DNA from 3 places in the Microbispora sitophila genome. Region 3 is predicted to be linked to each of the others. Evidence: riboswitches for the same ligand, from Rfam matches in the RefSeq annotation. Region 3 holds a riboswitch; each other region holds the start of a gene.
What was found. A riboswitch is a leader RNA that binds a small molecule or an ion and turns the genes downstream of it on or off. The one in region 3 is predicted to bind S-adenosylmethionine.
Positions count from the first base shown of each region.

Region 1 (6,555 bases), on a different contig from region 3:
CGGCCAGCCGGTAGGCGGCCAGCGAGCGCGGGTAGTCGTCGTTCACGTTGAGGATCAGCGGGTCCCAGTCCTCGGTCGCGTACTCGTCCTCGATCTCCTTGGCGCAGCGCTGCACGGCCGCCGTGTACTCGCGGTATTCCGGCAGGTCGTGCCGCGAGGGGTAGGCGAACGCGAGGTGGACGACCCGGCCGTGCCACTCCGGATGGGCGGCCAGGAACTCCTGGTAGGCCCGCAGGCCGCGCACGATATTCTTGGACAGCTCGGTGCGGTCGATGCGCACGATCAGCTTGCGGTCGCCCACGAGGTCCCTGATCACGGTCATGTGCGACTCGACGTCCGGCTCGGCCGCCCGGGCGAGCAGCGCCTCGCCGTTCACCCCCAGCGGGTGGACGCCGATCCTGGTGGTCCGCCCGTCGTACGTCACCGTGCGGGCGGCGTGGTCGGCCCTGGCCCCGAGCAGCGTCTCGCAGCAGTCCATGAAGGCGCGGGCCCAGCGCGCGGTGAGGAATCCGGCGTGGTCGGCGCCGAGGATGCCGGTCAGCACCTCGGCCACGACGTCCTCGGGCAGCAGCGCGAAGTATTCGGGCGGCGCCCAGGGCGTGTGCGAGAAGTGGGCGATGCGCAGGTCGGGCCGCTCGACCCGGAGCATCGCCGGGGTCAGCGTCAGGTGGTAGTCCTGCACCATGACGCGCGCCCGGTGGGCCGCCTCCTCGGCGAGGGCCAGCGCGAAGGCGCCGTTGTACGTGCGGTACGACTCCCACTCGCGATGGAACCGCGTGCCGAACTCGGGGGAGAAGGGCATGTTGTAAAGCAGGTGGTTGACGAACCAGAGGGTCGAGTTGGCCACGGCGTTGTAGGCCCGGTGGAAGACCGCGGGCGGGATGTCCAGCATGCGGATCGGCCCCGTCTCGAAGCCCCGGTCGAGCCGCCCGCCGGGCGCCTGACGCACCGCGCCCCGGTCGCCGTCCGACAGCGCCGCGCAGACCCACAGGACGTCGGTGTCCCTGACCACCTCGGACAGGCCGGAGACGAGCCCGCCCCCGCCCCTGCGCATGGTCAGGCCGCCGTCGTCCGACAGCGTGAAGGACACCGGGCCCCGGTTGGACGCGATAAGAACGGTGCTGCTCATCTTGGGGTTCCCTCGATCAGAGCGGGCGCGCATGCCGGAAGATTAATAAAAGCCGACCTCCGTCAATAGGATGTCAACCGATCGCGGGAGGGCTGAATACGGCATGGCACTGGACGACACGACCGAGGACCTGGCCCGATCGGCTGCCCAGGGGGACCATCGCGCGCTCGGTGAACTGCTGCGGCGCATCGAGCCCGACGTGCTGCGGCACTGCGAGCGCCTTCTACCGTATCGGCAGGACGCCGAGGAGGCCGCGCAGGACACGCTGCTCGCCGTGGCGCGCAACATCGCGAGGTTCGAGGGGCGGGCCAAGTTCAGCACCTGGCTGCACATCGTGACCGTGAACTGCGCCAGGACCACCTACCGCTCGCTCAAGCGGCGCTCGTCGGAGCAGGCGGAGGAACTGCCCGAGCAGCGGCCCGATCCGCGGCGGGTGAGCGTCATCGCCGGCTCGCGGCTCGACCTGCTCGACGCGATGGAGGCGCTGGAGGCCGAGCGGCCCGACCTCGCCCAGGCGCTCGTGCTGCGCGACATCTGCCAGCTCGACTACTCGGAGGTCGCCGACCAGCTGAAGATCCCCCTCGGGACGGTCAAGTCCCGTATCCACCAGGCGCGCAAGTACGTGCAGAGCGCCCTCGGTGAGGCGTACGGCTGATACGAAACGTCTCGCTATGTGAGACGTCGGAACGGACACCGGGGACGCCGGGGTACAGTGCTAGGGACCTTCCCCGGAAGGTCTTACAACTGAACATGCTCATCCAGAGGGGTGGAGGGACCGGCCCTGCGAAGCCCCGGCAACCTCCCCGGTGTCGAACTCGTGCCCACGAGGCCCGGCCGGGACAGGTGCCAATTCCGGCTCGCGGCCAAGGTGGTCGCGAGCGAAGATGAGGGAAAGGCCTCGCTTCATGGCGCACACCAGCACTGCCGCGAACACCGTCGAGTTCGGCCCCGCCACCGGTCTTTCGTGTCGCGAATGCGGCGCTCTTTATGACCTCGGTCCGATTTTCGCCTGTACGGAGTGTTTCGGCCCACTTGAGGTGGCGTACGACTTCGGCGAGGTTCGCCGGGAGGACATCGAGTCGGGCCCGGCGAACATCTGGCGATACCGCTCCCTGCTCCCCGTTCCCGCCGGAGTGGCGGCCAAGCCCAACCTCCAGCCCGGCTGGACCAAGCTCGTGAAGGCCGACAGGCTGGCGGCCGAGCTGGGCCTGCGGTCGCTTCACGTCAAGGACGACTCCGGCAACCCGACCCACTCCTTCAAGGACCGGGTCGTCGCGATCGCGCTGGAGGCCGCGCGCAACTTCGGCTTCCACACCCTGTCGTGCTCCTCGACCGGCAACCTCGCCGGCGCGGTGAGCGCGGCCGCCGCCCGGGCCGGGCTGGACTCCTGCGTGTTCATCCCCGCCGACCTGGAGCCGGCCAAGGTCACCATGGCCGCCGTGTACGGTGGCCGCCTGGTCGCCATCGACGGCAACTACGACGAGGTCAACCGCTTCTGCTCCGAGCTCATCGGTGACGAGCTGGGCGAGAAGTGGGGCTTCGTCAACGTCAACCTCCGGCCCTTCTACGCCGAGGGCTCCAAGACGCTGGCGTACGAGATCGCCGAGCAGCTCGGCTGGCGGCTGCCCGACCAGATCGTCATCCCGGTGGCCTCCGGCTCCCAGCTCACCAAGATCGACAAGGGTTTCCGTGAGCTGATCAAGCTGGGGCTGGTCGAGGAGCGGCCCTACCGGATCTTCGGGGCGCAGGCCGAGGGCTGCTCGCCGGTCTCCCGGGCCTTCAAGGCCGGGCAGGACGTCGTGCAGCCGGTGCGGCCCGACACCATCGCCAAGTCCCTGGCGATCGGCAACCCGGCGGACGGGCCGTACGTGCTCGACATCGCGCGGCGGACGGGCGGCGCGGTGGAGGACGTGAACGACCGGGAAGTGGTCGAGGCCATCCGCCTGCTGGCCAGGACCGAGGGCGTCTTCGCCGAGACCGCGGGCGGTGTCACGGTCGGCGTGCTGCGCAAGCTGGTGCGCGAGGGCCGCCTCGACCCCGACGCCGAGACCGTGGTGCTGAACACCGGCGACGGGCTGAAGACGCTCGACGCGGTGGCCGAGCACGCCCGTCCCGCCGCAGTCATCCGTCCCTCTCTCGACGCGTTCCGTACGGCATTTGCCAACTGAAAGCGTTTCAAAAGGCCCATCGGTAGTAACGAAAGCGAGCGAACAATGAGCGTTTCCGTGCGGATTCCGACGATTCTCCGGACGTACACCAACGGAGCCGCGGAGGTGAGCGGGGAGGGGGGAACGCTCCGGGAGGTCCTGCAGAAGCTGGACGCGGACTACCCCGGCATCGGCGGGCGCATCCTGGACGAGACGGGTAAGATCCGGCGTTTTGTCAACGTCTACGTCGGGGAAGAGGATGTCCGATTCGCCGACGGTCTGGACACCGCCACGCCGGACGGGGTGCAGATTTCGGTCATCCCCGCCGTCGCCGGAGGCTGAGCCGCCGCGCCGGGGCCGAGCACCTGACATGCACTTCTATCGATGAAGAAGTCATGCGATGCCATGGCAAATGGTGCAGCTCTCAACTATTCAACAGCAAAGTGAATATTCTTCGATCCCGCTTTGAGCGAACGCCAAGTAGTAGTTTGCGGATTGACTCTGTTGTCCTACGCCTTGACACGGGTATGGTCGAGGACGATCGACAAAACCGGGGGCTTCTTGGGTGTGGTCCCCAGCCCAGCAAGAGGAGTCGGAAGTGGCGCAGGGCACCGTCAAATGGTTTAACGCGGACAAGGGCTACGGCTTCATCGCGGTAGACGGTGGTAAGGACGTGTTCGTCCATTACTCGGCAATCCTGATGGACGGCTACAAGGCCCTCGAGCAGGGTCAGCGGGTTGAGTTCGACATCACGCAGGGTCAGAAGGGCCCGCAGGCGGAAGCCGTACGGGCCGTCTGATCCCGTCATCGACCTTGGAAGGCCCGGCACGCGGACACCGCGTGCCGGGCCTTCCGCTTCGCTCGTCGGGGCGCTCTTATCCGCGGGGTCGCGCCGGAGGCGCGCCGGGAGCACAGCCCTCGTCACGTGCTCGCTCGTTCCTCGGTCCAGACACCGGCGCGCCCCTCCGGCTCGCTCGGTGTCTCCCGCTTCGCACTGGTCTGGACATACCGTCCAAGCTGGTCAGCACGGCTTCCGCTTGCACTCTCATGGGTAGAGTGCTAAATACTTGTTTGGCACTCTGAGGTCGAGAGTGACAACAACCGGGATCGGGGCGATGGGGCCCGCGCAGGGATAGCGGGTCCGCGCCGTCGCGGGCGTCGGCTCGGTCCGTTGAAGACACCCTGCTACTGGGAGGTCTAGCCTAATGGCAGCCAAGATGATCGCGTTTGACGAGGACGCCCGGCGCGGTCTCGAGCGCGGTATGAACCAGCTCGCCGACGCCGTGAAGGTGACCCTCGGCCCCAAGGGCCGCAACGTCGTGCTGGAGAAGAAGTGGGGCGCCCCCACGATCACCAACGACGGTGTCTCCATCGCCAAGGAGATCGAGCTCGAGGACCCGTGGGAGAAGATCGGCGCCGAGCTCGTCAAGGAAGTCGCGAAGAAGACCGACGACGTCGCCGGTGACGGCACCACGACGGCTACCGTGCTCGCCCAGGCGCTGGTCCGCGAGGGTCTGCGCAACGTGGCCGCCGGTGCCAACCCGATGGCGCTGAAGAAGGGCATCGAGGCCGCCGTCGAGCGTGTCAGCGAGGAGCTGTCGAAGCTCGCCAAGGACGTGGAGACCAAGGAGCAGATCGCCTCCACCGCCTCCATCTCCGCCGCCGACACCGAGATCGGCGCTCTCATCGCCGAGGCGATGGACAAGGTGGGCAAGGAAGGCGTCATCACCGTCGAGGAGAGCAACACCTTCGGCCTGGAGCTGGAGCTCACCGAGGGCATGCGCTTCGACAAGGGCTACGTGTCCGGCTACTTCGTGACCGACCCCGAGCGCATGGAGGCGGTCTTCGAGGACCCGTACATCCTGATCGTCAACTCCAAGGTCTCGGCGAACAAGGACCTGCTCCCGCTGCTCGACAAGGTCGTGCAGTCCGGCAAGCCGCTGGTCATCATCGCCGAGGACGTCGAGGGCGAGGCCCTGGCCACCCTGGTCGTCAACAAGATCCGCGGCCTGTTCAAGTCCGTGGCCGTCAAGGCTCCGGGCTTCGGCGACCGCCGCAAGGCCATGCTGGGCGACATCGCCATCCTGACCGGTGGCCAGGTCATCTCCGAGGAGGTCGGTCTCAAGCTCGAGAACGCCACCCTCGACCTGCTCGGCCGTGCCCGCAAGGTCGTTGTCACCAAGGACGAGACCACGATCGTCGACGGCGCCGGTGACGCCGAGCAGATCGCCGGCCGGGTCAACGAGATCCGCGCCGAGATCGAGCGCACCGACTCCGACTACGACCGCGAGAAGCTCCAGGAGCGCCTCGCCAAGCTGGCCGGCGGCGTCGCCGTCATCAAGGCCGGCGCGGCCACCGAGGTCGAGCTCAAGGAGCGCAAGCACCGCATCGAGGACGCCGTCCGCAACGCGAAGGCCGCGGTCGAGGAGGGCATCGTCCCCGGCGGTGGCGTGGCCCTGCTGCAGGCCGGCGCCAACGCGTTCGACAAGCTCGAGGTCAACGGCGACGAGGCCACCGGTGCCGCGATCGTCCGCAAGGCCCTCGAGGAGCCGCTGAAGCAGATCGCCGTCAACGCCGGCCTCGAGGGCGGCGTCGTGGTGGAGAAGGTCCGCAACCTCCCGGCTGGTGAGGGCCTCAACGCCGCGACCGGCGAGTACGTCAACATGTTCGAGTCCGGCATCATCGACCCGGCCAAGGTCACCCGCTCGGCGCTGCAGAACGCGGCGTCCATCGCGGCGCTGTTCCTGACGACCGAGGCCGTCATCGCCGAGAAGCCCGAGAAGGAGAAGGCCCCCGCCATGCCCGGCGGCGGCGACATGGACTTCTGATCCATCTGCCTGCTTCGTCTCAACGGAAGGGCGGTTCCCCCTCGGGGAGCCGCCCTTTCCCGTTGTGCGCCTCAGGTGAGGCGCCTGACCCAGCGGGCGCAGTCGGTCTGCATCGCGTATCCCGCCGCCGTCCAGGCGTGGTGCGCCAGAGCGTTGTCGTGCAGGACCATCGCGTCCGCGCGGAACGCGCCGAACTTCCTGAACCGCTCCTCGGCAGCCCGGATCAGCCGCGATCCGATGCCCATGCGCCGGTGGGCCGGGTCCACGGCGAGCCGGTAGAGGTGGGCGCGCCAGCCGTCCCACCCGGCGATGAGCGTGCCGGCCATGCGGCCGTCGATCTCGGCGATGAGCAGCGCCTCGGGATCGCGTTCGATCAGAGCCACGACCTTGCCGGCGTCGTCGTGCCTGTCGGTGTTCTCCGCGGCCTCGAGCCAGAACCGCAGCACGGCTG
Region 1 covers NZ_JADBGC010000019.1:157,630-164,184, reverse strand. The annotation lists gene IL992_RS31300 (alpha,alpha-trehalose-phosphate synthase (UDP-forming)) at 1-1,129, opposite strand, end outside; gene IL992_RS31295 (RNA polymerase sigma factor) at 1,233-1,784, shown strand; SAM riboswitch class I at 1,881-2,020, shown strand; gene thrC (threonine synthase) at 2,035-3,297, shown strand; gene IL992_RS31285 (MoaD/ThiS family protein) at 3,343-3,618, shown strand; gene IL992_RS31280 (cold-shock protein) at 3,875-4,075, shown strand; gene groL (chaperonin GroEL) at 4,482-6,104, shown strand; gene IL992_RS31270 (GNAT family N-acetyltransferase) at 6,176-6,555, opposite strand, start outside.
Region 1: linked by a shared signal. The riboswitch ahead of thrC (threonine synthase) and the one ahead of IL992_RS42510 (aminotransferase class V-fold PLP-dependent enzyme) in region 3 are both predicted to bind S-adenosylmethionine.

Region 2 (6,555 bases), on a different contig from region 3:
GGCACGTGCGATGGTCTCGCGGTCCCCGGAGTTCCGCGCCACGGCCACCGCACGCTCCGCGTGGCGCAGCGCCGCCTCGTGGTGCCCGCGGTGGAACTCCAGCTCCGCGAGGCGGCCGAGCAGCTCCGCGTGCGGTACGGCCCAGTCGGAGTCCGCGGCGGCCAACAGTTTGTACTGACGCGCGGTCACCGTCAGGATGGAGGACGCCTCGCTGAGCAGGCCCTCGCCGACGAGGATCTCCGCCAGCCGGTAAAGCTCCGGCGCCAGTCCCTCGCGGAAGTCCTCGCCGCCCGGCACTGCGGCGAGGTAGGCGTCCTTCGCCTCCATGAGGCGGCCGTGCTCCAGCAGTCGCCTGCCGTACGTCCAGAGCATGAGTGCGCGCAGGGCGGGCTCGGGGTCGGGCCTCTCGACGATCCCGACGGCCTCCGCCGCGGTCCCCAGCGCCTCGTCATCCCGGTCCAGTGCGGACAACGGGTCCGAGACCAGATGCAGGATGAGTGCGAGCTGAATGTCGTTCACCGGATGACCGGCGATCTCCCGCAGGACGGCCGCCGCCTCCAGCCCGTTCTCCACCGCCTCTTCCGGCCGGTCGAGGCGGAGCAGCGCGCTCGCCCGGTAGCGCAGCATCATCGCGAGCTGGAAGCGGCATTCGCCGCCGTCGGCCAGGACCGCCCGCGCCCATGAGACTCCCAGTTCGGCGATCTCCAGCAGGTCCGGATGCCCTGCCTGGTCCAGGAGAACCGAGTGCGTATGGCAGGTCAGCGCGACGTCCAGCGCATAGCTCGCGTCCTCCGCGGCGCAGCGCTGGTAGTGCCGCAGCGCCTCACGGTGGGCGGTCACCGCCTCCTCCACCCGCCCCAGTTCGACAAGCGACGTGCCTCGGTCCCGCACAGCGTGGGCGTACATGCCGCGGTGGCGTACGCCGAGCACCAGGTGGGGCCGGAGTACGTCTGCGCACTCCCCGAGAACGTCCACGGCCTCCGCGTGGCGTCCCCGCTCGGCGAGGAGCGAGGAGAGCATGCCGAGCGCGTTGGCGAAGTCCAGGAGGTTCCGCTCGCGGACCGGCCGGAGCAGGTCGGCGACGATCCGGCGGGTGAGGATCAGGTCGTCGACACGGCCCAGGCGTTCGAAGTCCTGGCCGATCCGGATCACCTCGTCGGTCACCGCGTACAGGAGTTCCTCGGCGTCATGGCTGTCGGGGATCGGCTCGACGCCGGGGGCGCGGGCCGCGAGCGTCTCGATCGACCGGAGCACGCCGGCGTCGATCAGGTGAGGATTGAGTTCGCCGATCCGGGCACAGGCCTCGAGGAGTTCCATAAACGGGTCTTTCGGTAGAGCGGGACATCTTTGTGTGAAACGGGAGTGATCACACCATAAGTGGCTGCTGTGAATCAGGTCCACACTGCCTTTGTCACGGTCCAGTGACGGCTGCTCGACGTGCCAGGCCGTGGCGGTGGGGGACGGTGGGCCGGATGTGTACGGTGCCGGCGCGGGCGCCGGCCGGTCCGTCTGCCCGGGCGCCATGGCAGGTGTCGCAGCCGAGAGCCGTGTACGGTCATCACGCAGAGCCGCTGCGGCAGCCGGGTGACGACGACCAGGTCACTTCAGGGGATGCGGGACATCCTCGGCCTCGGAAGTGCCGACCAGGGGCCCCACCTGCAGGATGTGGCCGTCCAGGGTGAGGCGCAATACGGCGCCGGTCCAGGCGGCGGCGAGGTCGGGCTGTTCGGCTGGGCGTTCGGCGAACAGGTCGGCCCGGTCGCGCTCGGCGGCGCCGGGCCGGTGCACGTGCCACCGGACCTTGCAGTGCGGACACTGGGCGTAGTACGCGCCGGGGAACGCCTCGATGACGGGCTCGCGCGGCCCCAGGTCCATCGCGTTGTAGAGGACGCCACAGCCGGGGCAGTGGGTGTGGAGCAGGGCGTAGAGATCGTTCGGGATGGGCATGACGCACCTCCGGGGCCTGGGACCCCGATAGCCCCAACCGGCCCCGGTGATCCGCCGTTCTCCGCGCGCCTCGCGCGGAGCGGGTCGTCACCCGGGGCACCCGCAGCGGGCGGGATGCCGTCCAGCGAGCCGGGGCTTGGCGCTGGAACTCATGACCCAGGGCGGGACATTAACGACGTAGGCCGACGATGGCCAACATCTGGACACGAACCGGGTGGCCGTGCCAGCATCTGGGCCGGGTCACGAGGCCGATCGCGCCCCTGGACGTTCGTCGGCTGGCAACCTCGCCTCACCGCGCAAGGTGCCGTCCGGGGAAGACCTGGCCGCTGCCGGCCCAGCAGGGGCAAGCGCGGATCTCCCTGCCCTCGGGTAAGGGGGTCCCGGAACCACAAGGACCCTCATGGCCTTATCCCTGAATTCCAACGGCACTGCGACCGTCCGCTCCCGCCGACCTCGACGCCTGGAGCCTCGTGTCCTGCCGGGACACCTGTACGACGTGACTTCGGCTGGATCACATCGATCCGGAGGAACTGATGGCTGACCTGGAGAGGCCTGAGCGGCGGAGCGCAGCGGACGTGCTCGCGGCCCTCGGCGACACGCTCACCCTCGTCACCGGCGTGCTCAAAGTGGATCACCTATGCGTCGTCCCTCTGACATACGCCGAGCGGGAGGCCGCCGGGCAGAAGGCGCTCAAGGAGGCCAGAACTTATGGCGAGGCCCGTGCGGCCGGCTGGTGGCAGGTCGATGACGTCGATCGTTTCCCGCACCTGCTCGACTACTACATCGAGCTCTACGAGGCCGCGAACCCCGATGCTGATCTCGACGAGATGAGTGAGGGGGAAATCGCCGCCCTGGTCTTGCCCGATGACGATGAGCCGTTCAGCCTGAACGGACATCCGGCCTTCGACATGAGCGTCTCCGAGAACGCCGAACCGAACGAACCCGACCCCGACGTGGACACCGACCATTGGATGCCCCGCGAGATCGCCGAGCGCTTCGGAGAGGTGGAGGGAGGCTGGGAGGCGATGCCCACCCACGAGTGGGAGAAGGCCGAGTTCGTCTACCCGGCGCAGCGGCGCGACGAGATCGAAGCCGCGCTTCAGGCCCTCGGCTTCACCGTCCGTCGCGACGACGACCTCCTTTGGGCCTATCTCGGGTGCTGAAAGGCCGCTTGTAGGGTGCCGGTCATGACCGGTGAGACCGACCTGCGAACACTGCTGACCACGATGCGCCCGCGGCTCAACCCTGGCCGCTACGTGTTCACCACGGTCGACGGTGACGTCCCGCCGGGCGTAAGGCCCGTCGTCACGGTCGCCGAGGAGGAGGGCCTCACGCTGGTCCTGCCGCAGGGGGAAGCCGACGCGGCGGGGCTGACGTACGACTACGTGGCGGGCTGGATCACGCTGCGCGTCCGCTCGGCGCTCGAAGCCGTAGGCCTCACGGCCGCCGTGGCGCGGGAACTCGCCGTCGCGGGCCTGAGCTGCAATGTCGTCGCCGGATTCCACCACGACCACCTCTTCGTGCCGTACGAGCGTGCCGACGAGGCGGTGGAGGTGATGGAGAACCTCGCTCGCCGACCCGCCTGACGGCTCACCGGCGGGAGCGCCGTCCTCCTTGTGGCAGACGGTCGCAGTGCGGGCATTCGTAGCGGAGGTCCGGCCTGCCCCGATGGTCCTGCTCGTAGCGGACCAGCATGCGTCGACAGCGTCCGCAGTCGTCGCCGAGCTGGCCGCTGCCGGGAACGCTGCCCGCGCCGCCGGGCCGGCGCCGCTGCGCCCGCCGTACGGCGTCGGCGAACGCGCGGTGCTCGGTCCGCAGGACGACACCGGGGTCAGGGCCGAGCAGCGACCCGCTGGCGGACCAGACGATGTCGCCGACCACGGCGCACGACTCCAGGATCGGCACGCAGGGGCGGATGTTGACGCCCTCTCGCCGTGCCCGCAGCGCTTCGGCGGGCAGGTGGCCGTCGGCCTCCGGCTCGATCCAGACCGTCACCGCCTCCGACTCGGAGTCGTCTGGGTCTACCGACCGCAGCGCGGGCAGCAGGTCGGCCAGGCCCAGCAGGGGAGTCTCGGGAAGCCACATGTCGACCGTCGCTGCCCGCGCGATGTCCTCGCGCAGCCGCTCCGCGATCCCGCTCTCGATGTGCTCGGTGACGCCACCCTCTGAGGCGACCGGGTCTTCCCAAGGCAGGCGTTTCGCCTGGGCGAGCAGGTGGGCGAAGAACATCCACACCGGGTCGCGAGCGGCCCTGGGTCGAAAGAGACTGTCGATAGCGCCGATGACCACCAGATGATCGCGTGCCCGGCTGGCGGCCACATTGAGCAGGCGCGCTCCCTCGCTGCCGGTGTCGCCTTCGGTGAACCAGGGATGTAACGGTGACACGCCGCACCCGGTGTCCACCGTGTCGTACACGATGATGTCCCGTTCACCGCCCTGGAACCGGTGCACGGTCGAGGCCGCCCACTCCTCCAGATGCACCTCGGGCAGGAGTGCCTCCAGCAGCCGTGCCTGAGGTGCGAACGGGCTGATCATGGCGAGATCCTGCGTCTGACTGGTCGCGCCGCCGACCAGGGCGGCCGCCAGCTGGGCGTGCATCAGGTTGTACCGCGAGAAGATGCCCTGCCTGCGCGCGGTGCGGGCTCTCATCGTCGAGGTGTCGATGACCACGAGCTGGGTGCTCGCCCACGGTGCCCGGCTTCTGACCGCCCTGTTCGCCACGCTTTTCGCTGTGCTGAGCGGGCTCTCCGGGTAGAAGGCTCCGCTGACGACGTAGCCGATGCGCTGCCGCATGCGGTACTGCTCGGTGAGGGCGGCCAGGCGGACGGGCGGGCGCCCCTCGGTCACCGCGCTCGCGACGCCCGCCTTCTCGAACGGGCTGCGCTTGAGCCACTCATGGACGGCGGGGGTCTCCGCCACGGCGACCGGCGGAAGCTGGCGGAAGTCCCCGGCTATGACGGTGTGCCCGCACCCGGCGCCGGCGACTAGCATCGCCAGGGCGGCACTGGTCATGCTCGCCTCGTCGAGGACGACCACGTCGAAGGTGATCTCCTTGAGTGTTTCGAGGACGACCTGGTGGGCGGTGGCGGCCACGACCGTGGCCTCCCGGCAGATCTGCCGCCGGACCGCGCGCAGTTGCCTGTCCAGCTCGTGCATGACGGCCTGCAGTTCGGCGATCTCGGTCTCGGTGCGGAGCCGCGTGGTCTCCTCCGCTGTCGTCAGCTGCCCATTGCGTCGTTTCAGCGCGTCCAGCGTCTTGCGAAGTTCCCGCAGTCGCCCGCCCACCTCCACACGGTGCCTCGCGAGCGGGGCACCGCGATCGGCCGCGATCTCGTCGACGAGGATGTGGCCGTCCGGCCGATCGGCCAGCGACGGGTCGGCGGGCTGGCCGACCCGCACCAGGTCGCCTTGCGCGAGATCCGGCATGCGCCTCAACAGCGACGTGATGGCGACATCGAGCGCCGCGTTCGTCGGTGCGGCGAGCAGCACGCGGTTCCCGCGTTCACACATCTTCGCGACCAGGGCGGAGACAGTCGTCGTTTTACCGGTTCCCGGCGGCCCCCACAACCAGGTGACAGCCGGCGCCAGTGCGAGCGCGACGGCGTTTCGCTGTCCGGCATTCAGCCCTTTCAGCTCGCGTGCGGGGAGCTTCACACGGGCGGCGGACACGGGGGGCCGTTCCGGGGTCACGACCGCCATGGCGGCGACGGCATCGAAACCCGGCCCGCCGTGGGCCAGTTCGTCAAGCCGTTCGGTCTGGGCGGCCAGCAGCCAGGACAAGTCCAGGCGCAACGTCGCCTCCCGTGCGGCGAGGGCGTCCGGAGGCATCGAGAGGGTGACGACATTGCTGAACACCGAGACCACCTCGACCTGGAACGACACGTCCTTGACGATCAAAGTGGCCTGTGTTCCCTCAGCCACGCCCAGCTCGCCTTGGGCCTCGAATCGCATCAGCTTCCGGCGGCTCGTCGCCTTCCCCGCCTCGGCCCCTGCGGTCAGCGGCACGTCGGTCTGAGTCCGGCGGCTTGTCACCGCCTTGAGCTCGTCACGGAGCGCGCGGGCCGCGCCCGCCGCGACCTCCGGCCAGCCCGCAGGTACGGGTCCTACCGGAGGCGTCGCTTCGACGGTGGCGAGCCCGAGCGGCGCCGCGATTCGCCGGACCTCCGCAGCTGCGCGTTCCTCCACGGGCGTCTGCGCGCTGCTCGGCTTCCTCCCCTCCGACACGTGCCGGTGCGGCACGTGTCTGTGCGGCTCGTCATCGACAGCGCCGTCAGCGGTGGGCGGAGCCCAGCCCCGGGGCACCCACATGTCCTCCCGCAAATCCGCCAGCCCGTGCGTGGCGCACGTCTCCCAGAGATGTCCCGGTTCGACCCAGCGCAGCCCGGCCTGGTGCACCGCCTCCAGCAGCGCGTCCTGTGGAACCGGCCCGGCCGACAGCGCCCTCTGAACGAGCGGGACGAGCCGCGACTTGTGACGCCCTGCCATCGGGCTCCCATCAATCGGAGGATCGGCCATCGCCGATCGGGGCGGACTGGATCTGGGCCGAGGGCCGTACGCGGCGGTCCTGGTCAGCGGGCATCGGCCCGATATGGCCCACTCTGTGCGAGT
Region 2 covers NZ_JADBGC010000011.1:338,567-345,121, reverse strand. The annotation lists gene IL992_RS22350 (tetratricopeptide repeat protein) at 1-1,317, opposite strand, end outside; gene IL992_RS22345 (hypothetical protein) at 1,600-1,947, opposite strand; SAM riboswitch class IV at 1,996-2,104, opposite strand; SAM riboswitch class IV at 2,186-2,303, shown strand; gene IL992_RS22340 (hypothetical protein) at 2,523-3,110, shown strand; gene IL992_RS22335 (ACT domain-containing protein) at 3,135-3,533, shown strand; gene IL992_RS22330 (DEAD/DEAH box helicase) at 3,538-6,432, opposite strand.
Region 2: linked by a shared signal. The riboswitch ahead of IL992_RS22340 (hypothetical protein) and the one ahead of IL992_RS42510 (aminotransferase class V-fold PLP-dependent enzyme) in region 3 are both predicted to bind S-adenosylmethionine.

Region 3 (6,555 bases):
CTTCGCCGGGTTCGTGGTGCGCGTGCTCGACCTGCTCGACCTGGACAAGCCCCGCCAGGACGCGTTCGTCGGAGGCGGGTCGTTCGTGGCCTGCGTGATCCTGATCTGCGCGGCGCTGTTCCTCGAGCACTGCTGCCGGGTGCCCGGCAAGCCTTCCGGGGAGACCTGACCGCAACGTGTCGATCTACTTGTCGATGTCGCCGACCACGAAGAACATCGAGCCGAGAATCGCGATCATGTCGGCGACCAGGTTGCCCGGCAGCATCTCGCGCAGCACCTGGATGTTGTTGTAGGAGGCGCTGCGCAGCTTGAGCCGCCACGGCGTCTTCTCGCCCCGCGACACGAGGTAGTAGCCGTTCAGGCCGAGCGGGTTCTCCGTCCAGGCGTACGTGTGGCCCTCGGGCGCCTTCAGCACCTTCGGCAGTCGCTGGTTGATCGGTCCCGGGGGCAGGTGCCGCAGGCGCTCGACGCAGGCGTCGGCCAGGTCGAGGGAGACCTTGACCTGTTCGAGCAGCACCTGGAACCGGGCCTGGCAGTCCCCGGCCGACCGGGTCACGACCTTCACCGGCAGCTCGCCGTACGCGAGGTAGGGCTCGTCGCGCCGCAGGTCGAAGTCGACGCCCGAGGCCCGCGCGATGGGGCCGCTCACGCCGTACTGCATGATCGTCTCGCGGTCGAGCACGCCGACGCCGCGGGTGCGGGCCAGGAAGATCTCGTTGCCGGCGATCAGTTCCTCGATGTCGGGCAGCCGCCGCCGCACGGCCGCGACGGCGGCGGTGACGCGGTCGAGCCAGCCCAGGGGCAGCTCCTCCTTCAGCCCGCCCACCCGGTTGAACATGTAGTGCATGCGGCCGCCGGAGATCTCCTCCATGACGTGCTGCAGGGTCTCCCGCTCGCGGAAGGCGTAGAAGACCGGCGTGATCGCGCCGAGTTCCAGGGGATAGCTGCCGAGGAACATCAGGTGGCTGAGCACGCGGTTGAGCTCGGCCAGCAGCGTCCTGGCCCACACCGCCCTGGGCGGGGGCTGCATGCCCAGCATGCGCTCGACCGCGAGCACGACGCCCAGCTCGTTGGCGAACGCGGACAGCCAGTCGTGCCGGTTGGCGAGCACGATGATCTGCCGGTAGTCGCGCACCTCGAACAGCTTCTCCGCGCCGCGGTGCATGTAGCCGACGATCGGCTCGGCGGCCGTGATGCGCTCGCCGTCGAGGACGAGCCGCAGCCGCAGGACGCCGTGGGTGGACGGATGCTGCGGGCCGATGTTGAGGATCATGTCCTCGGTGGCCAGCTCCCTCGCCTGCACGGCGTCGGCACCCGCGCCGATCCCCACGATGCGTTCCCGGCGCGCGCCCTCCTGCTCGGTCGTCATGCCGTCCATGCTTTCACGCTCATACCGCACGAGCGAAAGCCTCCCGCGAGCTCGACCTGGCTCTCCGCCGTCAGGCGGTGGCGATATCGCGTAGGGCCTCGATGAGGCGGTCGACGTGCTCGGTGGTCGTGCCGATGCCGATCGAGGCGCGTACGGCGCTGAACGTGCCGTCCGCGCAGCCGCCGTCCTCACCGCCCCCGAGGAGGTGGCGGACGAACGGGTGGGCGCAGAATTTGCCGTCCCTGACGCCGATGCCCCACTCGGCCGACAGCGCCTCGGCGACCTCGCGTGCCGTACGGCCCGCGACGGTGAACGACACGATGCCGACGCGCGGGTGGTCCTGGCCCCACAGCGACAGCTCGCGTACGCCGGGGATCGTGGCGAGCCCGGCACGCAGGCGGGCGAGCAGCCGCTCCTCCTCCCGCACCAGCGCGGTCCAGCCGGTCGCGGTCAGCGCGTCGCAGGCGGCGGCGAGCGCGATCGCGCCGAGCACGTTGGGGGTGCCCGCCTCGTGCCGCGTCTCGGGGTCGTCGCTCCACTCGGTGGTCTCGCCCACCGCCTGTACGGCTCCGCCGCCGCGCAGGTACGGATCGGCGTCGGCGAGCCAGTCGGGTCGGCCCACGAGCACCCCGGCGCCGAACGGGGCGTAGAGCTTGTGCCCGGAGAAGGCCACGTAGTCGAGGTCGAGCGCGGCGAGGTTGAGCTCGCGGTGGGGGACGAGCTGAGCGGCGTCCACGGCGATCCGCGCGCCGTGCCGGTGGGCGATGTGGGCCAGCCCGGCGATCGGCCACAGCTCGCCCGTCACGTTGGAGGCGGCGGTCACGACGAGCAGGGCCGGGCCCTCGATCGCGTCGAGCGCCTCGTCGGCCGCCCGGATCGCCTCGCCCGGGAAGGCGGGCGGCGCGAGCCGTACGGCGTTCGGCCAGGGCAGCAGCGAGGCGTGGTGCTCGGTCTCGAACACGACGACGGTGGTTCCCTCGGGGAGGCTGCGGGCCAGCAGGTTCATGGCGTCGGTCGTGTTGCGCACGAAGACCAGCGCGTCGCCGGGGCGGGCGCCGACGAAGGCCCGAACGGTGTGCCTGGCCTGCTCATACCTGGCCGTCGTGAGCTGCGAGGCGTAGCCCGCGCCCCGGTGCACGCTGGAGTAGGCCGGCAGCGCCGCCGCGACGGCGGCGTTCACCGGCTCGAGACAGGGCGCGCTCGCCGCGTAGTCGAGGTTCGCGTACGGCACGAGCCTGCCGCCCTTGACGGGCACCTCCAGGTCGGAGCCCACGACAGCCGGTAGGCGCACGGGCTCGGAGATGCGGTTGACGGCCTGCTGGACGAAGGTGAGTGCGGACAACGCCACGCCTCCTCGGGGTCGGGGACCCCGGCCATGGCGTCGGAAGGCAGGGCCCGCGCTTGTCCGGCACACCTCGCGCCGGACCCGGTCCTCACCCGGGGCACCCCGCCGCGAGCGCGAGGGTTGCCGGCCAGCAAGCCGGGGCTTGACGCTGGCACTCATGACCTGGACGGCACTATAACCCGGTTCGGCCCCCCGGCCGCAAGTGCCGTGGACTCAAGTGCCTTCAGTCGTCGTCGACCGTGACACCCAGGATGTGGGCGAACATCGGCGCGAGCTCCATCAACTGGACGCCGCTGATGGTCGCGCCGCGCAGCGCGTCGTAGCCGTCGGAGATGCCCAGGGACACGGCGCCACGCAGGTCGACCCGGGACATGCACGCCTTGTCGAAACGCACCCGTTCGAGCGTGGAGCCGGGGAAGGCGACGCCGGTCAGCGTGGCGCCCGCGAAGTCCACGTCGCGCAGCGTGCACTCGACGAACGAGACCTCCCGCAGGTCGGCCGCGCGGAGGTTGACCGAGTCGAGCTTGCACCGGTGGAAGGTCACATGGTTCATCTCGGCGCCGGGCAGCGCCGTGCCGGCCGGGGCGCTCATGATGATCTCCGCGTCCGCCCAGGTGGACTCGGTGAGGTCGCCGCCCACCCAGCGCACGCCGTTCAGCCACACGTCCGAGAACCGGGCGCGCCGATACCGGCCGCCGACGAACGTCACCGAGGTGAACGCCGACTCGATGAACCGGGCGTTGGAGGCGTCGGCGTCCTCGAACTCCTGCCCGTCGAACAGGACCGTGTCGTAGTCGCCGCCCTGAGCGAGCCGGCCGTCGAACGGTTCGAGGTGATCGGCGTAGGGCAACTCGCCGAGCTCGCGGGGTTCTCTGCGGTGCTGTTCGCGGCGCTTCGGCATCGCCCCAACCTACGCCATGACGGACCCGCACGCCCGTACTCCCGGGCGAGGTCTTTCATCCGTATTGTTGTCCATTGTGAAGTTTGATCCCTGGAATGCCGAGTTCATCGCGTACCCCTACGACGCCTACCGCGACCTGCGCGACAACGAGCCGGTCAGCTTCTTCGAGCCGACGGGACAGTGGCTGATCGCCCGCCACGCGGACGTGAACGCGCTGCTGCGCGACCGGCGCCTCGGCCGGTCCTACCTGCACGTGGCGACGCACGAGGCGTTCGGCCGCGAGCCCGAGCCGGAGTTCCAGGAACCGTTCTGGCGGGTGATCCGGGCCGGGATGCTCGACGTCGAGCCGCCGGTCCACACGCGGCTGCGCCGCCTGGTGTCCAAGGCGTTCACGCCCCGCATGGTCGAGTCGCTGCGTCCCCGCGTACGGAAGATCGCGACCGAGCTGACCGAGGGACTGGTCGAGCGCGGCGGCGGCGACCTGCTGGCAGAGGTGGCCGAGCCGCTGCCGGTCACTGTGATCGCCGAGATGCTGGGCGTGCCCGAGGCCGACCGCCACCTGCTGCGCCCCTGGTCGGCCGACATCTGCGGGATGTACGAGCTGAACCCCTCGCTGGAGGTCCAGCACACCGCCGTACGCGCGGCGACGGAGTTCGCCGGCTACCTGCGCGAGCTGGCCAGGGCACGCAGGGAGCGGCCGGGCGACGACATGATCTCGGCGCTGGCCCAGGTGGTTGACGACGGGGACCGGCTGACCGAGGACGAGCTGATCGGCACCTGCGTGCTGTTGCTCAACGCCGGCCACGAGGCCACGGTCAACGCCACCGGCAGCGGGTGGTGGGCGCTGTTCCGCAACCCGGGTGAGCTGGAGCGGCTGCGCGCCGACCCCGGCCTGATGCCGACGGCGGTCGAGGAACTGCTGCGCTACGACACCCCGGCGCAGATGTTCGAGCGGTGGGTGCTGGAGGACATCGCGGTCGGCGGGGTGACGATCCCCCGGGGTGTGGAGATCGCCCTGCTGTTCGGCTCCGCCAACCGGGACCCGGAGGTCTTCGCCGACCCGGACCGTCTCGACCTCGGCCGGGCGGACAACCCGCACATCTCGTTCGGCGCCGGCATCCACTTCTGCCTCGGCGCGCCGCTCGCCCGGGTCGAGATGGCGGAGTCGTTCGGGGCCCTGCTGCGGCTGGCGCCCAAGCTTGAGCTCGCCGAGGAGCCTGCCTGGAAGCCCAGCTACATCATGCGCGGCCTGGAGTCGCTCAAGGTCACCGTCTGACCACCTGACTGAGCCAGCCGAAGCCGCCGAGACCGGCCGGGTCGATCAACTCGGCCTCCTGGGAGGCCCGGCCGAGCGCGCGTACGTATCCGGCGGGATCGGCGGACGCCAGCGCGAGCGGCGGGCGGGCGCCGGTGACCCCCAGGTCGCGCAGCGCCTCCCGCTGCGTGGTGAGCGTGGTCGCCCGCGCCCCCGCCCGCTCGCCTGCCGCCGCGCAGGCGTCCAGCGCGACGTGTGCGGTGATGTCGCACGACCCGTCCGGTGTGGGCGGCACCACCGAGCCGTCGCGATATCCGGCGACCGTGCCGAGCGGGGGCCGCCGCCCGGCCGGATGGGCGTAGTCCACGGCGACCGCCGTGCCGCGCGCCAGCCGCGTGATCAGCGAGGCCCACGCCTCGTCGCGGGGGTGGCCGATCTCGGCGCGTTCCCCCGGTGAGCGCAGCGGCCACCAGCGCTCCAGCCAGGCCAGGTCCTCGGGGCCGGGAGCGGGCCCGAGCCGTTCTTCGCCGGTCGAGGTGTCCACGAGCACCAGGCGAGGGCCGTCGGGCGTCATCTCGGCGATGTCGAGCGGCACGTTGTCCAGCCACTCGTTGGCGATCACCAGGCCGGTGATCCCGTACGGCGCCTCCGGCTCCCAGGCGACGCGGGGGTCGAGATCGCCGGGCCGGGGGGACAGGTCGACGGCGATGACTCGCAGCCGCTCCGCGAGGTCCGGTGGCGCGGCGGCCCGCACCCGGGCGGCCAGCAGGCCGTTGCCGCTGCCCATGTCCACGAGATCGACCGGATCGGGCCGGCCGAGGGCCGCGTCGACCCGCAGGAGCAGGCGCAGCACCGACTCGGCGAAGACCGGCGAGGCATGCACCGACGTGCGGAAATGGCGGTCGGGGCGCTCCCGCAGGTAGAAGCCCTCCGCGCCGTAGAGCGCCCGCCGCATGGCCTCCCGCCAGGTGACCTCCACGACGCTTCAGGTTACCGACACGCCGAGGGTGTGACGAAAAGTAGTCACTTTCGTACTTATGGCTCAACATAGGCCCGTGAGAAACGGGACAAAATCCGACCGTTGGGCCACGCCCGGGCCGGCGGGAGCGCCGCCGCTACGCTGAACCGAGGGGAGGCGTCATGGACACAAGTGACCGCCCGGCGCGGCTCGCCGTGGGAGTGCTCGGCGCGGGACGGGTCGGTTCCGTGCTCGGAGCCGCGCTCATGCTCGCGGGTCATCGGGTGGTGGCGGCCAGCGGCGTGTCCGACGCGTCGGCGCGGCGGGCCGCCGACCGCCTCGGCCTGAAGCTCAGCAGGCCCGACGAGGTGATCGCGCGGTCCGAGCTCGTGCTGCTGACCGTGCCGGACGACGTGCTGCCCGGCCTCGTCTCCGGCCTCGCCGCCACCGGGGCCGACCTGCGCGGCAAGCTGCTCGTGCATGCCAGCGGCGCGTACGGCCTGGGCGTGCTCGACCCCGCGGCCGAGGCGGGGGCGCTGCCGCTCGCGCTGCACCCCGTGATGACGTTCACCGGCAGGAGCGACGACCTGACCCGGCTCAACGGCTGCTCGTTCGGCGTCACGGCGCCCGACCTGCTGCGGCCGGTGGCCGAGGCGCTGGTGATCGAGATGGGCGGCGAGCCGGTGTGGATCGCCGACCAGGACCGGCCGCTCTACCACGCCGCCCT
Region 3 covers NZ_JADBGC010000039.1:15,093-21,647, reverse strand. The annotation lists gene IL992_RS42520 (DUF3180 domain-containing protein) at 1-169, shown strand, start outside; gene IL992_RS42515 (NADH-quinone oxidoreductase subunit D) at 185-1,369, opposite strand; gene IL992_RS42510 (aminotransferase class V-fold PLP-dependent enzyme) at 1,440-2,711, opposite strand; SAM riboswitch class IV at 2,762-2,877, opposite strand; gene IL992_RS42505 (pentapeptide repeat-containing protein) at 2,938-3,615, opposite strand; gene IL992_RS42500 (cytochrome P450) at 3,692-4,891, shown strand; gene IL992_RS42495 (SAM-dependent methyltransferase) at 4,881-5,849, opposite strand; gene IL992_RS42490 (Rossmann-like and DUF2520 domain-containing protein) at 6,011-6,555, shown strand, end outside.